DNA from 4 places in the Arthrobacter sp. FW306-05-C genome. Region 4 is predicted to be linked to each of the others. Evidence: riboswitches for the same ligand, from Rfam matches in the RefSeq annotation. Region 4 holds a riboswitch; each other region holds the start of a gene.
The links. A riboswitch is a leader RNA that binds a small molecule or an ion and turns the genes downstream of it on or off. The one in region 4 is predicted to bind thiamine pyrophosphate.
Positions count from the first base shown of each region.

Region 1: linked by a shared signal. The riboswitch ahead of thiD (bifunctional hydroxymethylpyrimidine kinase/phosphomethylpyrimidine kinase) and the one ahead of LFT44_RS18695 (ECF transporter S component) in region 4 are both predicted to bind thiamine pyrophosphate.
Region 2: linked by a shared signal. The riboswitch ahead of thiO (glycine oxidase ThiO) and the one ahead of LFT44_RS18695 (ECF transporter S component) in region 4 are both predicted to bind thiamine pyrophosphate.
Region 3: linked by a shared signal. The riboswitch ahead of thiC (phosphomethylpyrimidine synthase ThiC) and the one ahead of LFT44_RS18695 (ECF transporter S component) in region 4 are both predicted to bind thiamine pyrophosphate.

Region 1 covers NZ_CP084556.1:2,500,415-2,504,324, reverse strand. Annotated here, with positions in the region: gene LFT44_RS11585 (Rne/Rng family ribonuclease) at 1-1,327, shown strand, start outside; TPP riboswitch at 1,503-1,600, shown strand; gene thiD (bifunctional hydroxymethylpyrimidine kinase/phosphomethylpyrimidine kinase) at 1,608-3,128, shown strand; gene rplU (50S ribosomal protein L21) at 3,465-3,773, shown strand; gene rpmA (50S ribosomal protein L27) at 3,837-3,910, shown strand, end outside.
Region 2 covers NZ_CP084556.1:2,938,136-2,942,045, reverse strand. Annotated here, with positions in the region: gene LFT44_RS13585 (RNB domain-containing ribonuclease) at 1-1,417, opposite strand, end outside; gene thiE (thiamine phosphate synthase) at 1,457-2,206, opposite strand; TPP riboswitch at 2,234-2,352, shown strand; gene thiO (glycine oxidase ThiO) at 2,346-3,674, shown strand; gene thiS (sulfur carrier protein ThiS) at 3,671-3,907, shown strand.
Region 3 covers NZ_CP084556.1:2,584,825-2,588,734, reverse strand. Annotated here, with positions in the region: gene thiC (phosphomethylpyrimidine synthase ThiC) at 1-1,686, opposite strand, end outside; TPP riboswitch at 1,682-1,789, opposite strand; gene LFT44_RS12005 (amidohydrolase family protein) at 1,870-2,952, shown strand; gene LFT44_RS12000 (VOC family protein) at 3,052-3,910, shown strand, end outside.
Region 4 covers NZ_CP084556.1:4,016,805-4,020,714, reverse strand. Annotated here, with positions in the region: gene LFT44_RS18700 (iron-containing redox enzyme family protein) at 1-787, opposite strand, end outside; TPP riboswitch at 1,068-1,208, shown strand; gene LFT44_RS18695 (ECF transporter S component) at 1,275-1,898, shown strand; gene LFT44_RS18690 (ABC transporter ATP-binding protein) at 1,898-3,445, shown strand; gene LFT44_RS18685 (energy-coupling factor transporter transmembrane component T family protein) at 3,442-3,910, shown strand, end outside.

The DNA.
Region 1 (3,910 bases), 1.5 Mb from region 4:
CCTGGTGATCGATCGCACCGAGGCCATGACCGTGGTGGACGTCAACACCGGCAAGTTCACCGGCAGCGGCGGCAACCTCGAGGAAACCGTCACCAAGAACAACCTCGAAGCTGCCGAGGAAGTGGTACGCCAGCTGCGGCTGCGCGACATCGGCGGCATTATCGTGATCGACTTCATCGACATGGTGCTCGAATCCAACCGCGACCTGGTGCTGCGCCGCCTGGTGGAATGCCTGGGCCGCGACCGGACCAAGCACCAGGTTGCCGAAGTGACCTCTCTCGGCCTGGTCCAGATGACCCGCAAGCGCATGGGCACCGGGCTCCTGGAAGTCTTCGGCGAGCAGTGCGAGGCCTGCGCCGGCCGCGGCGTGGTGACCCACGACGATCCCGTGGAGCACCGCCGGGCCAATGTCGTGGCCGCCGAGCACCACCACGTCCAGCGCAATGACAACCGGCCCGAAGCCCGGCCGGAAGCCCACCGCACCGAAAGCCAGCGGACCGACAACAACCAGCCGGGCGCACGTTCCGAACGAAAGCGGCGGCGCGGACGCAACGGCCAGCAGCCCGAGGCCGCTCCGGCTCCTGCCGTCCAGGTCCACACCGTCCACCCGGACCCTACGGACGCTGAGCGGCATGCCAAGGCAGAAGCAACCCGCCTTGCCCTGGCCAACATCGCCGCTGCTGCCCACGCCGCCCACCTGCACGACGAAGAGGTAGCGGCAACCCGGCAGGTGCCCGCCGCCCCGCCTGCGCCGGCTCCGGCGGAGGAGAAACACGACGCCGACGCCCCCACGCGTCCGGCGGCTGTCCTGACATTCGGTGGCGAGGAAGTCCCGCTTCCGTTCGTGGAGCATGCGGAGGAGCAGCAGCCCAAGCCGGCTCTCACCTTGGACCGGCTCGCTGAAGCGTTCGCCCACCTGGGCCAGCCGGCGTCGTCCGTGGAGGACGTTCCGGCGAGGACCGCGGAGGCGCCGCAGGCAGCCGAACCGTCCGCACCGGCACCGGCCACGCCGGAATCAGGGGCTGAAGCCGGGGGAGCGGAAGCCCGCACCGCGGTGGAAGTCCCAGGCGAAAAGGACTATTCGGACCACACGCTGGAACAGTCCCGGCAGCGCCGTCCGCGGCGCCACCGGGGTGCCAGCCGTGCGCAGGGTGCCGCCAACGAGACCGCCGTCCAGCACCACGAAAACGTCCAGTCGACTGCCGGAGGCCATTCGCACGCGGCCAAGGCCCCGGAAATGGATAAGGCACAGGCCACCGCCGAACCGGGCAAGGCGGCAGCGGAACCGATTATCCTCGGCGTCGGCGTCCCGGCTTCGGAGCTGTAAGCCGGAAGCCCCGGACAGGCAACAAAGACACATTCAGGAGTCCCCGCTTTGTGGACGGTTCCCCGGTGAATGACACGGGGAACAGTCCCAGGGCGGGGACTCCTGCGTGCGGCACCCACCCCTTTGCGGCAGGTGCTGTCACCTTTCCTGGGAATACGCCCCAGCGGCTAGGCTGGAAACCGACACGGGGTGCCGCGCAAAAGGCCGGCTGAGATCCACACCCGTTGAACCTGTCCGGCTAGTACCGGCGAAGGGATGTCTCTTGTCTTCAACCCTTTCCATGCCCCTGCCAGCTGCATTCGATGCACCCACTGCGTTGCCGGCAGGCCGTGACGTTCCACGCGTCCTCTCCATCGCGGGCTCGGACCCGTCAGGCGGAGCGGGCATCCAGGCAGACCTTAAGAGCATCGCCGCGCATGGCGGCTATGGCATGGCCGCCATCACCGCCCTCACAGCCCAGAACACCCAGGGCGTGCAGGCCGTGCACGTTCCTCCGGCCGCTTTCCTGGCCCAGCAGCTGGATGCCGTCAGCGACGACATCAACATCGACGCCGTCAAGATCGGCATGCTGGGTGACAGGGAAGTGATCCGCACTGTTCGCGGCTGGCTCGAAAAGGTGCGTCCCGACGTCGTGGTTCTCGATCCGGTGATGGTTGCCACCAGCGGCGACCGGCTGCTGAAGGAATCGGCGGAAGCGGCACTTCGGGAACTGCTGCCCCTTGCCCACCTCATCACCCCCAACCTGCCCGAGCTTGCCATGCTGATGGGCGCTGCCCCCGCGGAGAGCTGGGATGAGGCGCTGGCGCAGGGCAGGCGCCTGGCCGATGCCACCGGGGCCACAATCCTGGTCAAGGGCGGGCACCTGGCGGGGGAGCGCTGTCCGGACGCTCTGGTCAACACCGCGGGCCTGCTCGGGGAGGAGATAGTGGAAGTCCCGGGACCCCGTATTGCCACCCGCAACAGCCACGGCACGGGATGCTCCCTTTCCTCCGCAATGGCAACCGTGCAGGCACGCCTGGGAGACTGGGAAGCAACACTGCGGACCGTCAAGCCCTGGCTGGCCGGCGCCCTCGAGAACTCGGACCAGCTGTCAGTGGGCCGGGGGAACGGGCCAGTGCACCACTTCCACCATCTGCGGCCGGCACTGCAGGAAGGCGGCTTCGCGGCCCGGCTATGGACTGAAGCCCAACAGGACCTCGACGACATCTACGCGCTTGACTTCATCCGCGGCCTGGCCGCGGGAGACCTGGCCGAGAAGGACTTCGCCTACTACCTGGCCCAGGACGCCCTTTACCTCAACGGGTACTCCCGCGTTCTGGCCCGCACCAGCGCCCTGGCCCCCTCGGAGGCCGAACAGTTGTTCTGGGCAGGATCGGCCCAGAATTGCCTCGAAGTGGAAACGGAACTCCACCGCTCCTGGCTCAGCACCCGGCCGGTCCAGGGCGGCCTGGGCCCCGTCACCAAGGCCTACGTTGACCACCTCACAGCAGCATCGGCGTCGGGCAGCTACGCAGTCCTGGCGGCAGCCGTCCTGCCCTGCTTCTGGCTCTACGCCGAGGTGGGCAGGAAGCTGCACGCCCAGTTCCTTTCCAGCGGTGAGCCTGAAGGGCACGCCTACGCGGCGTGGCTGCGCACCTACGCCGACGAGGGCTTCGCCGAAGCCACCCGCCGGGCCATCGCCATCGTGGATGGGGCGGGGCGGAAAGCGTCGGACCATGAAAGAGCAGCGATGGTCACCGCGTTCAAGCAGTCCTGCCGCCTGGAAGTGGAGTTCTTCGACGCGCCGAGACTTCATTCCTGACCGCTGCCGGCAGCGCCGCCGCTATGATGGAGTGGCATGGTTGCGGTGCTGCCCGCCGGGTTTGTGGTTACTACCACAGCGGGGCCGCCGGAACCAGCCTCATTTGCGGCCGTGGACGGATTTAGCGTATTCTGGATCTTCGGTGCTTACGCCAACACTTGGGTTATGACCCTGGGGCATTCTGCTGTGTATAACAAGCGGACTGCTCCACCGGGACGGCTCACGGATTTCCCCGGGGAATCCACGGCGTTGAGGCACAGCGGGATCCCAGCCAATTTCCGAGCCGGGTGCCGCACGCAAATTTTGTAATAAACGTCGAGAGAAGTGAGTTCCCAAGTGGTGTACGCGATTGTCCGCGCAGGCGGCCGCCAAGAGAAGGTTTCCGTTGGAGACTTCGTTACCCTGAACCGCGTCGCCGGTGGAGCCGGCAGCACCATCGAGCTGCCCGCACTGCTCCTGGTTGACGGTGACAAAGTCACCTCCGCCGCCGCTGACCTGGCCAAGGTAACTGTTACGGCTGAAATCCTCCAGGACCTCCGTGGTCCTAAGATTGTCATCCAGAAGTACAAGAACAAGACCGGCTACAAGAAGCGCCAGGGTCACCGCCAGGAACTGACCAAGGTCAAGATCACCGGCATCAAGTAACCCACCGGTTACTGTTCAGGTTTTCCAACAGATTCCCCAGAATTTTAAAGGCAGGCATTTCAGATGGCACATAAAAAGGGCGCGAGCTCCACTCGCAACGGTCGCGATTCCAACGCTCAGTACCTCGGCGTCAAGCG
Region 2 (3,910 bases), 1.1 Mb from region 4:
CCTTGGTGCCGGACTCCAGCTCGCCGGCGCAGCGCGCCGTCACTGCGGGTTCGGCAATCTGGATGATCCCGGAGCTGCCGTTGCCGTACTTGCCGTTTTTCCCGTTGCCGTTACTGTTCCCGTTCTGCGGCTTGGACCCGGAGATCACGATCGCGTCGAACTCCTGCCCGATGTGGTTCAGCAGCAGGGCCGCCTCCACGGTATCCAGGGCCAGGCGTTCCATCCGTGACGCCAGTTGGTCCGAGCCTGCCATGATGCCCGGCAGCAGCGGCAGGGCCTCCCGCGCCCAGCCGGGAACATCGCCGCCGTTGCTCAGGGCCTCGCAGATGACCAGCACGAAGCGGTCCACTAACCGGCGCAGCGGCGCGGTGGTGTGGGCATAGGCAGCGCCGATGGCGGACTGGATCCCATCCTCGGGGACGGTCCCGTCGAAGGCGGTGTAGGAGGCTCCGCGGAACAGCATGCCTGCCGAATGCATGATGGCCAGCTGCCGCGGATCGGTGGGGTCCAGGGACCGCAGATACTCGCCATAGCTGACTTCGCCGTCCCATGGCCTGCCCAGCACCTCGGTCTGCAGGCGAAAATGCTTCAGGGACCGTTCGTCCGGGGCCGGCATGGTGCGCAGGATGCCCACCTTGCCCTCCAGCATGAGCTGCGCCGCCGCCATCCCGGTCATCAGCGAAATCTGCGCGTTCCAGTCCTCCACCGGAAGCTGTGGAACAGCGTCAATCCGGTAGCCGCCGTCGGGCAGCTGGACAATCTCCTGCTCAGGCATGTTCAGGCTTGCACCTTCACGCGCCCGTTCCAGTGCCACCCGCTTCAGGCCCACCTCACGGAGCAGCTGGAGCACGGGCGGGGCGGTCCCGGCGTCGAGGGCTGCCTGGGCGCCCCGGTAGCTGAGCTTGTCGCGGCTGCGGACCCGCGCGCGACGGACGCTGACCGTCAGTACGGTTGCTTCGCCGTCGAGCGTGAAATCCCAGACGAAGGCCGAACACTCCTGGCCGGGCAGCAGGCTCCCGGCCCCTTCGCTGATGATCTCCGGGTGAAGCGGGATCCGGCCGTCAGGAGCGTAGAACGTCTGTCCGCGCCGCCGCGTCTCCGCGTCCAGGGGGCCTCCCGGCGCAACGAAGGCTGGAACATCGGCGATCGCGTACATCACGCGGTAGCCATCCCCGTCCAATTCAATGAACACTGCCTGGTCCAGGTCCGTGGTGGACGCCGGGTCGATGGTGACAAACTCGACGGCGGTCAGGTCGTAGGACGGCAGCTGCAGCGCCGCAACGGCAGCCAGGGCGTCTTCCACGGCTTCGGCGGGATAAGGACCCGGAAGCTCAAGCTCCGTCCGCAGCAGGCCCAACGCCTCTTCCAAGGCGTTCTTATGGTCGTGGACGTTGGGAGCCAGCCGATGATGTGACACAAAATTCAGCGTAGCCCCAAGTTCCGCGATTAAGCAGGCTCAGGAACCGGCAGCGTCCAGCGCGTCGAGGAGGGAGGCAGCAGCGGCGGCGGGATCAGGGGCTTCGGTGATGGCCCGGACCACCACGATCCTGCGCGCACCCGCCTCCGCCACATGGCGGACGTTGCCGTGGTCGATGCCGCCGATGGCAAACCAGGGCACCGGGTCCGCAGCCTGCCGTGACGCCTCGGCCGCGTACTTGACCAGTTCGGGACCGACGGCGGCCCTGCCGGGTTTGGTGGGCGTAGCCCAGACGGGGCCCACGCAGAAGTAGTCCAGCCCGGACGGTGCGGCAGTTGCGGCAAGGGCGGCATCCACCTGTTCGGGTGTATGGCTGGAGAGTCCGATGGCGGCGTTGCCGTCGACCAGCGTGCGTGCGGCCGCCAGCGGCAGGTCCTTCTGGCCGATATGGAACACCGGGGCCCCGGAAAGCACAGCGATGTCGGCGCGGTCGTTGACCGCCCACAGCTTGCCGTGCCGCACCGCCACTTCCTTCAGCACAGCCAAAAGGTCCAGTTCCTCGGCTGCCTCGATGGTCTTGTCGCGCAGCTGAATGATGTCCACGCCGCCGGCAAATGCCGCGTCCACGAACTCCGCAAAATCGCCGCGGTCCCGCCGTGCATCGGTGCAGAGATACAGGCGGGCAGCCTTGAGGGCCTCGCTGTCGCGGGCGTTGACAACCTCGGCATTGGCAACTCCGCCGGCCGGAGCGTGGGAACCTGCGGGAAGGGAAGGGGTGGTCGCATTCATGCCTGCAAGCCTAATTCCTCTAAACTGGGGAGGTACTGCGGGAGCCCGCGGCAGCTGTCACAAAGCGCCGGGCTGAGAGGGCGTCAGAGCCGACCGCTTGACCTGATCCGGTTAATGCCGGCGTAGGGAAGGAACCCAGATGCGTACCCCCGGCACCACCCAGCCCTCGTCCGTTGATGCGTCCATTCCCTCCACCCTTCGTGCCGACGTCGCCGTCATTGGCGGGGGAGTGGTGGGACACGGTATCGCCTGGGAAGTGCAGCGTTCCGGACGCTCCGTCGTCCTCATTGACGACGCGCCAGGTTCCGGCGCGAGCTGGGCTGCCGCCGGCATGCTGGCCCCCGTGAGCGAACTGCACTACCAGGAGGAGGACCTCCTGGAACTCATGCTGGAGGCATCGTCACGGTGGCCGGCATTCGCGGCCGCCGTCGCCGATGCATCGGGCACGGATTCCGGATACCTCACGACGCCGACACTCGCCGTGGGTGCCGACGCCGCCGACCGCCGCGCCCTGATGGACCTGCGCACAGTTCAACAGGCGAGCGGGCTGTCCGTGGAACCCTTGACCGTCCGGGAGGCCCGCAAACGCGAACCCCTCCTCAGCCCCGCCATCGCCTGCGCCCTCGATACCCCGGGGGACCACCAGGTGGATCCCCGCCGGCTGGTGGCGGCCCTGCGGCTGGCACTGGCCGGCGGCGTCCGCGAAACGCACCACCTGGCCGTGGCAGGGGCAGTGGACGGTTACGCAGTGCCGGAGCGGGCAAGCGGGCTGTTGTGGGAGGACGGCATCGTTACGGGGGTTCGGCTCGCCGGTGGCGGCACCGTCCTGGCAGCGGAAACCGTGGTGGCCAACGGGCTGCAGGCGGGGGCGCTCGCGGACCTCCCCCATGGCCTCGAGCTGCCCCTGCGTCCCGTCCACGGGGACATCCTCCGGCTTGCGGTGCCCGGCCACCTCCAGCCCCTGGTGACCGCAACGGTGCGGGGACTGGTGCACGGAGTTCCGGTGTACATCGTTCCGCGCCGGGACGGGACCGTGGTGATCGGAGCCACCCAGCGCGAGGACGCCCTGTCCGACGCCGTCAGTGCCGGCGGCGTCTACCAGCTGCTGCGCGATGCCCAGGCGCTGGTGCCCGCGGTCGCCGAGCTCGAACTTCTGGAGTGCACCGCCCGGGCCCGCCCGGGAACCCCGGACAATGCGCCGCTGCTGGGAAGGGTGCCGGTGGACCTGGCCTTAAGAAGCGAAGGGTCCGCAACGGAAGCCGGTTACGTTCCGGGGCTCATCATCGCCACCGGTTTTTTCCGGCACGGCGTCCTGCTCACACCCGCTGCAGCAGCGATCTGCACGGATCTGCTCGACGGAAAAGCCGACCCCCGCTGGGTCCCCTTCCGCCCGGGCCGGTTCTCCGGCCTGGGAACGGCCACCCACGGCCTCCACGACAATGGCACCCACACCAAGGAAACAGCGTGAACATCACCCTCAACGGAAACCCGCACACGGTGGCCGACGGCGCCTCCATCACCACACTCGTCAGCCAGGTCACCGGACGCCCGCTGGCTGACAACGGGCAGGCGACGGACGGCGGGAAGCTGGGCGTCGCCGTCGCCCATAACGCCCAGGTGGTGCCGCGCAGCCAATGGTTCGCCACGGCGCTCGCCGAGGGCGACGACATCGAACTCGTTACAGCAGTACAGGGAGGCTGACGC
Region 3 (3,910 bases), 1.4 Mb from region 4:
GTCCTGGCTGATCCGCATGGAGCAGAACTTCGGACCGCACATGGAGCAAAAGTGCGCCGTCTTGGCCGGTTCGGCCGGTAGCGTCTCATCGTGGAACGACTCCGCGGTCACGGGGTCCAGGGACAGCGCGAACTGGTCCCGCCAGCGGAATTCGAATCTCGCCTTGGACAGGGCGTCATCGCGCTCATGCGCCCCGGGGTGGCCCTTGGCCAGGTCCGCGGCGTGCGCTGCGATCTTGTACGTGATCACGCCCGTTTTCACGTCGTCCTTGTTGGGCAGGCCCAGGTGTTCCTTCGGCGTGACGTAGCAGAGCATGGCTGTGCCGTACCGGGCGATCTCGGTGGCGCCAATGGCCGAGGTGATGTGGTCATACCCGGGCGCCACATCCGTCACCAGGGGCCCCAGGGTATAGAAGGGCGCACCCTTGCACAGCTCCTGCTGCCGCTCCACGTTCTCGCGGACCAGGTGGAAGGGAACGTGGCCCGGCCCCTCCACCATCACCTGCACGTCGTACTCCCAGGCCCGCTGCGTCAGCTCGGCCAGCGTGTCCAGCTCCGCGAACTGGGCCGCGTCGTTGGCGTCAGCGGTGGAACCGGGGCGCAGACCGTCACCCAGGGAAAACGCAACGTCGTACTTCGCGAAGATCTCGCATAGCTCATCGAAGTGCGTGTACAGGAAGTTTTCCTGGTGGTGGGCCAGGCACCAGCCGGCCATGATCGAGCCGCCGCGCGAGACGATGCCCGTTACGCGGTTGGCTGTGAGCGGGACGTACCGCAGCAGCACGCCGGCGTGGATGGTCATGTAGTCAACGCCCTGCTCGCACTGTTCAATGACAGTGTCGCGGAAAATCTCCCATGTCAGCGCGTTGGCCTCGCCGTTGACCTTTTCCAGGGCTTGGTAGATCGGCACTGTCCCGATGGGGACGGGGGAGTTCCGGATGATCCATTCCCGCGTGGTGTGGATGTCATCGCCGGTGGACAAATCCATCACCGTGTCGGCACCCCACTGCGTGGCCCACTGCAGCTTGTCCACCTCCTCCGCGATGGAGCTGGTGACCGCGGAATTGCCGATGTTGGCGTTGATCTTCACCAGGAAGGCCTTGCCGATGATCATCGGCTCGGACTCGGAATGGTTGATGTTGCTGGGGATGATCGCGCGGCCGGCGGCCAGCTCGCTGCGGACCAGCTCGACGTCGCAGTTTTCCCGCAGCGCCACGAACCGCATTTCCTGGGTGATGATCCCCTGCCGGGCATAGTGCATCTGCGTCACTGTCCGGCCGTCGACGGCGCGGCGGGGCACCGGCCGGGCGCCCTTCCATTCTGCAGAGGCGGCACCCCGGCGGACCGCCGAGCGGCCGTCATCGAGCAGGTTGCGCTCCCTGCCGGTGTACGCCTCGGTGTCTGCCCGTGCCTCAATCCACTCCGAACGGAAGGGCTGAAGGCCCCGGACGGGGTCGCTGCCCGGCCCCGCTGTCCGGTAGGTGCGGAACGGTTCGTTGGGCCGGCCGTTGGGGGATGGCTCAAGGGAAATTTCCGTTACCGGCACCCGGATCCCGGCGCCGGGATCTTCGATAAAGGCCAGCGAATGCGACTTCAGGGACTGGGTCACCTGAAGTGCTGTCTGAGCGTCCGCTGTTGTTTCGGCCTGGATTTGGGCAGCGTTTAACTGGGTGTTTTGTGTACTCAAGGGAATACTCACTTCCTTCGCCGGCATTACCCGGACAGGTTCAACGGTCGCAGGCCGCGTCAGCCCGATCTCAGCCCCTGCAGGGGCACCCGTGTGGTCAGGAACGAAGCTACCACAGGCCCCTGGGACCGCGTTGTCACAATCCGCGGTGCTAGCCTGTCCGGGCAATGAAAGGAAGTCCTGATGCCACAAGTCATTGAATTCAGCGGACCCGTCCTGACCGGACCCGACAGCATCCGGTACGGGCTTTGGTCCGTGGACGGGAGCCTCACCTTCACCCGTCCCGTGACGGAGCCGGGCAGGGTCCTCCATGGCTGGGTACTGCCGGGTTTCGTTGACGTGCACTGCCACATCGGGCTGGGACCGGGCGGCCCCGTTGACGCCGCCACGGCTGCGGAGCAGGCCCTGGCTGACCTCAACGCAGGAACCCTGCTGGTCCGTGACGCCGGTTCACCGGCCGACACCCGCTGGATGCAGGGCGGCAGGGATTTCCCGCTGCTGATCCGTGCCGGGCGGCACATCGCCCGAACGCGGCGCTACCTGCGCGGCTTCGCGGAGGAAGTGGAGCCGGAGGGCCTCGTGGAGGCCGTCCGCAAGCAGGCGCGCGACGGCGACGGCTGGGTCAAGCTGGTGGGGGACTGGATTGACCGCGGCGCCGGTGACCTGGCCCCTTCCTTTCCCGCCGCCGTCGTCCGTGACGCCGTCCAGGCAGCGCATGACGAAGGTGCCCGGGTGACCGCCCACTGTTTCGCCGAGGACACCCTGGACCTGATGCTGGATGCCGGAATCGACTGCATTGAACATGCCACGGGCCTCCTGCCCCGCCACCTGCCCCGGTTCGCCGAACAGGGCATACCGATCGTGCCCACCCTCATCAATATCGCCACCTTTCCGGACATCGCGGCGCAGGCGGATTCCAAGTTCCCGCGCTACGCCGCCCACATGCGCGCCCTGTGGGAACGCAGGCTGGAACGGGTGGCCGAGGCCCACGCAGCCGGCGTGCGCATCTTTGCCGGAACCGATGCCGGCAGCACAATCCGCCACGGCAGGATCGCGGACGAAATCCTTGAACTGCACGGCGCCGGCCTGCCAATGACTGCAGCACTGGATGCCGCATGCTGGGCCGCCCGGACCTGGCTGGGGGCGGGCGTCCTGGCGGAAGGAGCGCGGGCCGACGCGGTGGTGTGCCGGGAAGACCCCCGGGCCGTGCCGGAGACCATCAGGTCGCTTGAGCATGTGGTGCTGGGCGGCCGCATCATCCGCTGACCAGAGGGCCCTTGGGGACTTGGAATAAATTGAAGGTTCAAGTAATTTTAATGTGTGACAGGCCGCCATTGGGACGGCCTCCAACACAAGGAGCCATCAATGACCGCAGCAGCCAGCAGCCAGGATCTTCTTCCTGCCGACCTCGCCATGGGCACCGTGATGCTCAAGGTGGGCGACATGAAGCTCATGGCCGACTACTACCAGCGCGCGCTGGGACTCGAGGTGGTGGCTGAGCAGGACGGCGGACTCTACCTTGGCCGGCTCGGCAGGCCGCTGGTCCACCTGGCCCCGGCGCCGGGACTGCATATTCCCGGCAGGGGAGAGGCGGGCCTGTTCCACACCGCCCTGCTGTTCGAAGACCAGGCTTCCCTGGCCGCCACCGTCGCCACGGCCGCCCAGTACGAGCCGCGGTCCTTCACCGGCAGCGCCGACCACTTGGTGAGCGAGGCCTTCTATTTCACCGACCCCGAGGGCAACGGCATTGAACTGTACTGGGACCGCCCGCGCAGCAACTGGTCCTGGAACGGGACGGACGTCGTCATGGACAGCCTTGCCCTCCCGCCGCAGCGCTACCTGGAGCAGTACCTCACCGAAGAGTCGCTGGAAGGCCAGCGCCGGACAACCGCAGGCGTTGGCCACGTGCACCTCCAGGTGGGTCACGTCCAGGCCGCCCGGGACTTCTACGTGGGAACCCTCGGCTTCGAAAAGACGGCCGGCTGGCACGGGCAGGCATTGTTTGTTTCCGCCGGCCGCTACCACCACCACATGGCAATGAACGTCTGGAACAGCCGCGGTGCCGGGCCGCGCAAGGACACCCTGGGGCTCGGTGAGGTGCTGATTGAAGTTCCTTCAGGGGACGACGTCGGGGCGCTGGCGGACCGCCTCAAGGTTGCCGGAGTGGCCTCGCACCACACCGGTGCCGAGCTCCGCTTCGAGGACCCGTGGCGCAACCGGATCC
Region 4 (3,910 bases):
AGCGGTTGGGCTGCGAGGAGGTCATTTCGTAGATGGCGAGGTGCCCGGTGATGGCACCGCGGAGCCGGCGGTTCAGGCCGCAGAGCGACATGAGGTTGACGGAAGCCAGGGAGATTGCCGGGACCGTGTCCACGTAGGCGCCGTAGCTGTCATCCAGGCCCAGGCCTCGCATGGTCCGGGCGAACAGCGCGCTGTGCATCCGCTCAGGCCGGCCGCCGCCGTATTCGTCCGCCTGGATTTCCACCAGGGCCGCCTTCGGCCTGCCGCTGAGCCGCGGAATGGCCCAGGTGTGCGGGTCGGCTTCCTTCAGCTGGTACATGGATTTGTGGACCAGGAACTCCTTGAGCTGGTCCAGGGTGGCTTTCCGGGCCACGTAGCGGGACAGGCTGGGGCCGGTGTCCGTGGCGGCCAGGCCGAAGAGGACGTCGGCAACGGCGTCACTGGTCATGGCAATTCCGTCGGGCAGTTCGAAGTTTCCTGCCGCCTCCTTGGCGGCAGCGCGCAGTGCCGCTTCGAAGGGTTCCTCGATCAGCCGCCGGACCCTGATCAGCGCAGGCTCCCACTCCCAGCTGTCTGAAACGCCGTCCAGTCCGGAGTAATGGAGTTCGTAAAGGCAGAATAGTGCGAGTTGGATGTCCTCGTCGGCAATGATGTCGCCGGTTCCGGCCAGCTGCCGCACCATCAGGGAGTACAGCCCATCCAGGCCTGGCCCCGCGGCGTCCGGAGCCTGCGCCAGGACTTTGAACAGTGCGCTGCTGACGGGGCCTCTGGTTTCCGGGATTCTCATGGTGCTCCTTGGTCTGCCGCGCTGCTGACGGGAACGAACGCGGGGCCGACCATGGTGAGTCCCATGTGCCCGTACTCCTCGAAACCCGGGAGACAACATAGTAAGCATGATTACTAATAAAAGCTAAGCGCGCTTATTTCCATGCCTCGCGCCACCACGCACGGCCGGTCACATCCTGTCCGGTTGGCGCCCGCAGCCCTCAATCCAGCGCCGTTCGGTGTAAACTGGACCACGCCCGGATGGGCAAATCAAAAGCCTTACCCAAACCAAAAAGCAACACTAAAAACGACAGGGGAGCGCCGCCGTCGGGCATCCTGGCTAAAGCCGGGCACCGCAGGTGGGCGCTGAGAGTGCGGACAGCCGCAGACCCTCGAACCTGATCCGGTTAGTACCGGCGCAAGGGAGTCGAGTTCTCAAAGTGTCGCGGCTGCACGGCAACGGGCCGTCAGCCGGTCCACTTTCCCCTCCTGTTTCCCAGGAGGATCACATGAGCACTGCAGCAATCAAGAAGACCACCAGCAGGTCCTGGCGCGTCGTGGACATCGTGGTGGCCGCGCTGGTGGCCATCGCCGGCGGCGTCATCTTCTGGGCATGGGACCAAGGCGCGGCAGCACTGTCCGCCCCCATGAACGCGGCCTACCCGCCGCTCACCGGTCTGCTGGCCGGCGGATGGATGATTCCGGGCGTGCTGGGCATGCTCATCATCCGCAAGCCGGGCGCGGCGCTGTTCTGCGAGACCGTGGCCGCCACCGGAGAGCTGCTTATGGGCTCGCAGTACGGCGCCTCGGTCCTGTTCTCGGGGTTAATCCAGGGCCTGGGTGCGGAGATCATCTTCATCATCTTCGCCTACCGCAAGTTCAACCTGCCCGTCTCCCTGCTGGCAGGCGCCGCGGCCGGCTTCTTCTGCGGCCTGAATGACTCGTTCGCGCCGTGGGGCTGGAACATCGCCTACTCAGGTGCGGACAAGTTCGCCTACATCGTCCTCGCCACGATATCCGGCGCCGTCCTGGCCGGAGGCCTGTCCTGGCTCGCCACCCGCGGCCTGGCCCGCACCGGCGTATTGAGCTCCTTCGCGTCCCGCAGGGCTGCCACGGAGCCAGTCTTCTCCTGATGGCACCCTCCCAGGGCGCAGCCGGCGCCGTCCGCCCCGCGGCGGTCACTGCCCGCGGCTGGGGCTGGCGGCATGCCGGCAGGGCCAGGCCCGCCGTCCATGCCCTTGACCTGGACATCAGCCCCGGCGAGCGGGTGCTGCTGCTGGGCCCCTCGGGCGCCGGAAAGTCGACGCTCCTGCATGCGCTGGCCGGCGTACTGGGAGACATTGACGACGACGGCGAGGCGGGCGACGCCGACGAGTCGGGTTCGCTGCTGGTTGACGGCGCTGTGCCCCGCTCCCAGCGCGGCCGCGCCGGCCTGATGCAGCAGGACCCGGAGACGCAGGTGGTCCTGTCGCGGGTGGGGGACGATGTCGCGTTCGGAGCCGAGAACCTTGCCGTGCCGCGTGACGCCATCTGGGCGCGCGTGCACGAGGCGCTTGCCGACGTCGGACTGTCCCACCTCCCGCTGGACCACCCGACGTCGGCCCTGTCCGGCGGGCAAAAGCAGCGCCTGGCGCTGGCGGGGATCCTGGCCATGCGCCCGGGGCTGATCCTGCTGGATGAGCCCACCGCCAACCTGGACCCGGACGGGGTGCTGGAAGTCCGCGACGCCGTGGCGCGCTGCCTGGACAAGACCGGGGCCACCCTGGTGGTGGTGGAGCACCGGGTGTCGGTGTGGAAGGACCTGGTGGACCGGATCGTGGTCCTGCAGCCGGGCTCCGCCTCCGAGCCCGCCGTGCTGTTGGACGGGCCGCCGGACCGGGTACTCAGTGAGGCGCGCACCATGCTCGCCGCGGCGGGGGTGTGGGTTCCAGGCTACGTCCCGGCCACCCGTGCCCGGGCTGCGGTGCAGGCGCCGGGAACGGGGAATCTCCTGCTGGCGGCCGAACAGCTGGGTGTTTCCCGCGAACGACCCCGTCGCAAGGGCTTCCGGAAGATCCCGCCCGTCCCCGTCCAGGAAGGCGTGGCCGCGCAGGTCCGCGCCGGGCAAGCCCTGGCCATCACCGGTCCCAACGGCGCCGGCAAGTCGACCTTCGCGCTGACCCTTGCCGGCCTCCTGGAACCGGTCTCCGGGAAAGTCTCCGCCACCCTGGACCTCAGCCGGGGTGCGGGCATCGACCCGTTCCGGTGGAAGGCCGAGCAATTGATTTCCCGCGTAGGGACGGTGTTCCAGGAGCCTGAGCACCAGTTCGTGACCGGCAAAGTGCTGGATGAGCTGCGCTTTGGCCCCCGGCACCTGGGCCATGGCGAGGACCGGGTTGACGAGCTGCTGGAGCGGCTGCGGCTCACCCAGCTGGTGGATGCGAACCCGTACACGCTCTCCGGCGGTGAAAAGCGGCGGCTGTCCGTGGCCACCGTCCTTGCCGCCAGCCCCCGGGTCCTGGTCCTTGACGAGCCCACCTTCGGGCAGGATGCCAACACCTGGGCCGAGTTGGCCTCGTTCCTGTCCGAGCTGCTTGATGCCGGAACGGCGGTGGTTTCGGTGACCCATGATGCCGAATTCACCGAGGCGCTGGGCGGCGAGGAGCTGCGGATGGTGGCTGCGGAAACGGTGGCGCCATGAGGCAGCAACTCACCCTCAGCGGCAACCGGGCCGTGCTCACCCGCGCCAACCCGCTCAGCAAATTCGCGGCGGTCCTGCTCATCACCGCCGTCCTTGCCCTGTCCATCGACTGGGTCTCGGCATCCGTGGCGTTGGTCTTCGAGCTTCTGCTCTTTCCCCTGGCCGGGCTCACCCTGTCCCTGCTGTGGCAGCGGGGCTGGCCGCTGATCCTCGCGGCCGCCATAGGCGGTTGGAGCACGTCCATCCTGGCGCCGGACAGCGGCAGGATCCTGCTCGACGCCGGCATCTGGACCATGAGCGAAGGTTCCCTTCAGCTGGGGATCGGCTTCCTCCTGCGCGGCTTTGCCATCGCCCTTCCGGCGGTGCTCCTGATGAGCTGCACCGATCCCACGGACCTCGCCGATGCGCTGGCGCAGAAAGCGCGCCTGCCGCACCGGTTTGTCCTGGGAACCCTCGCCGCAATGC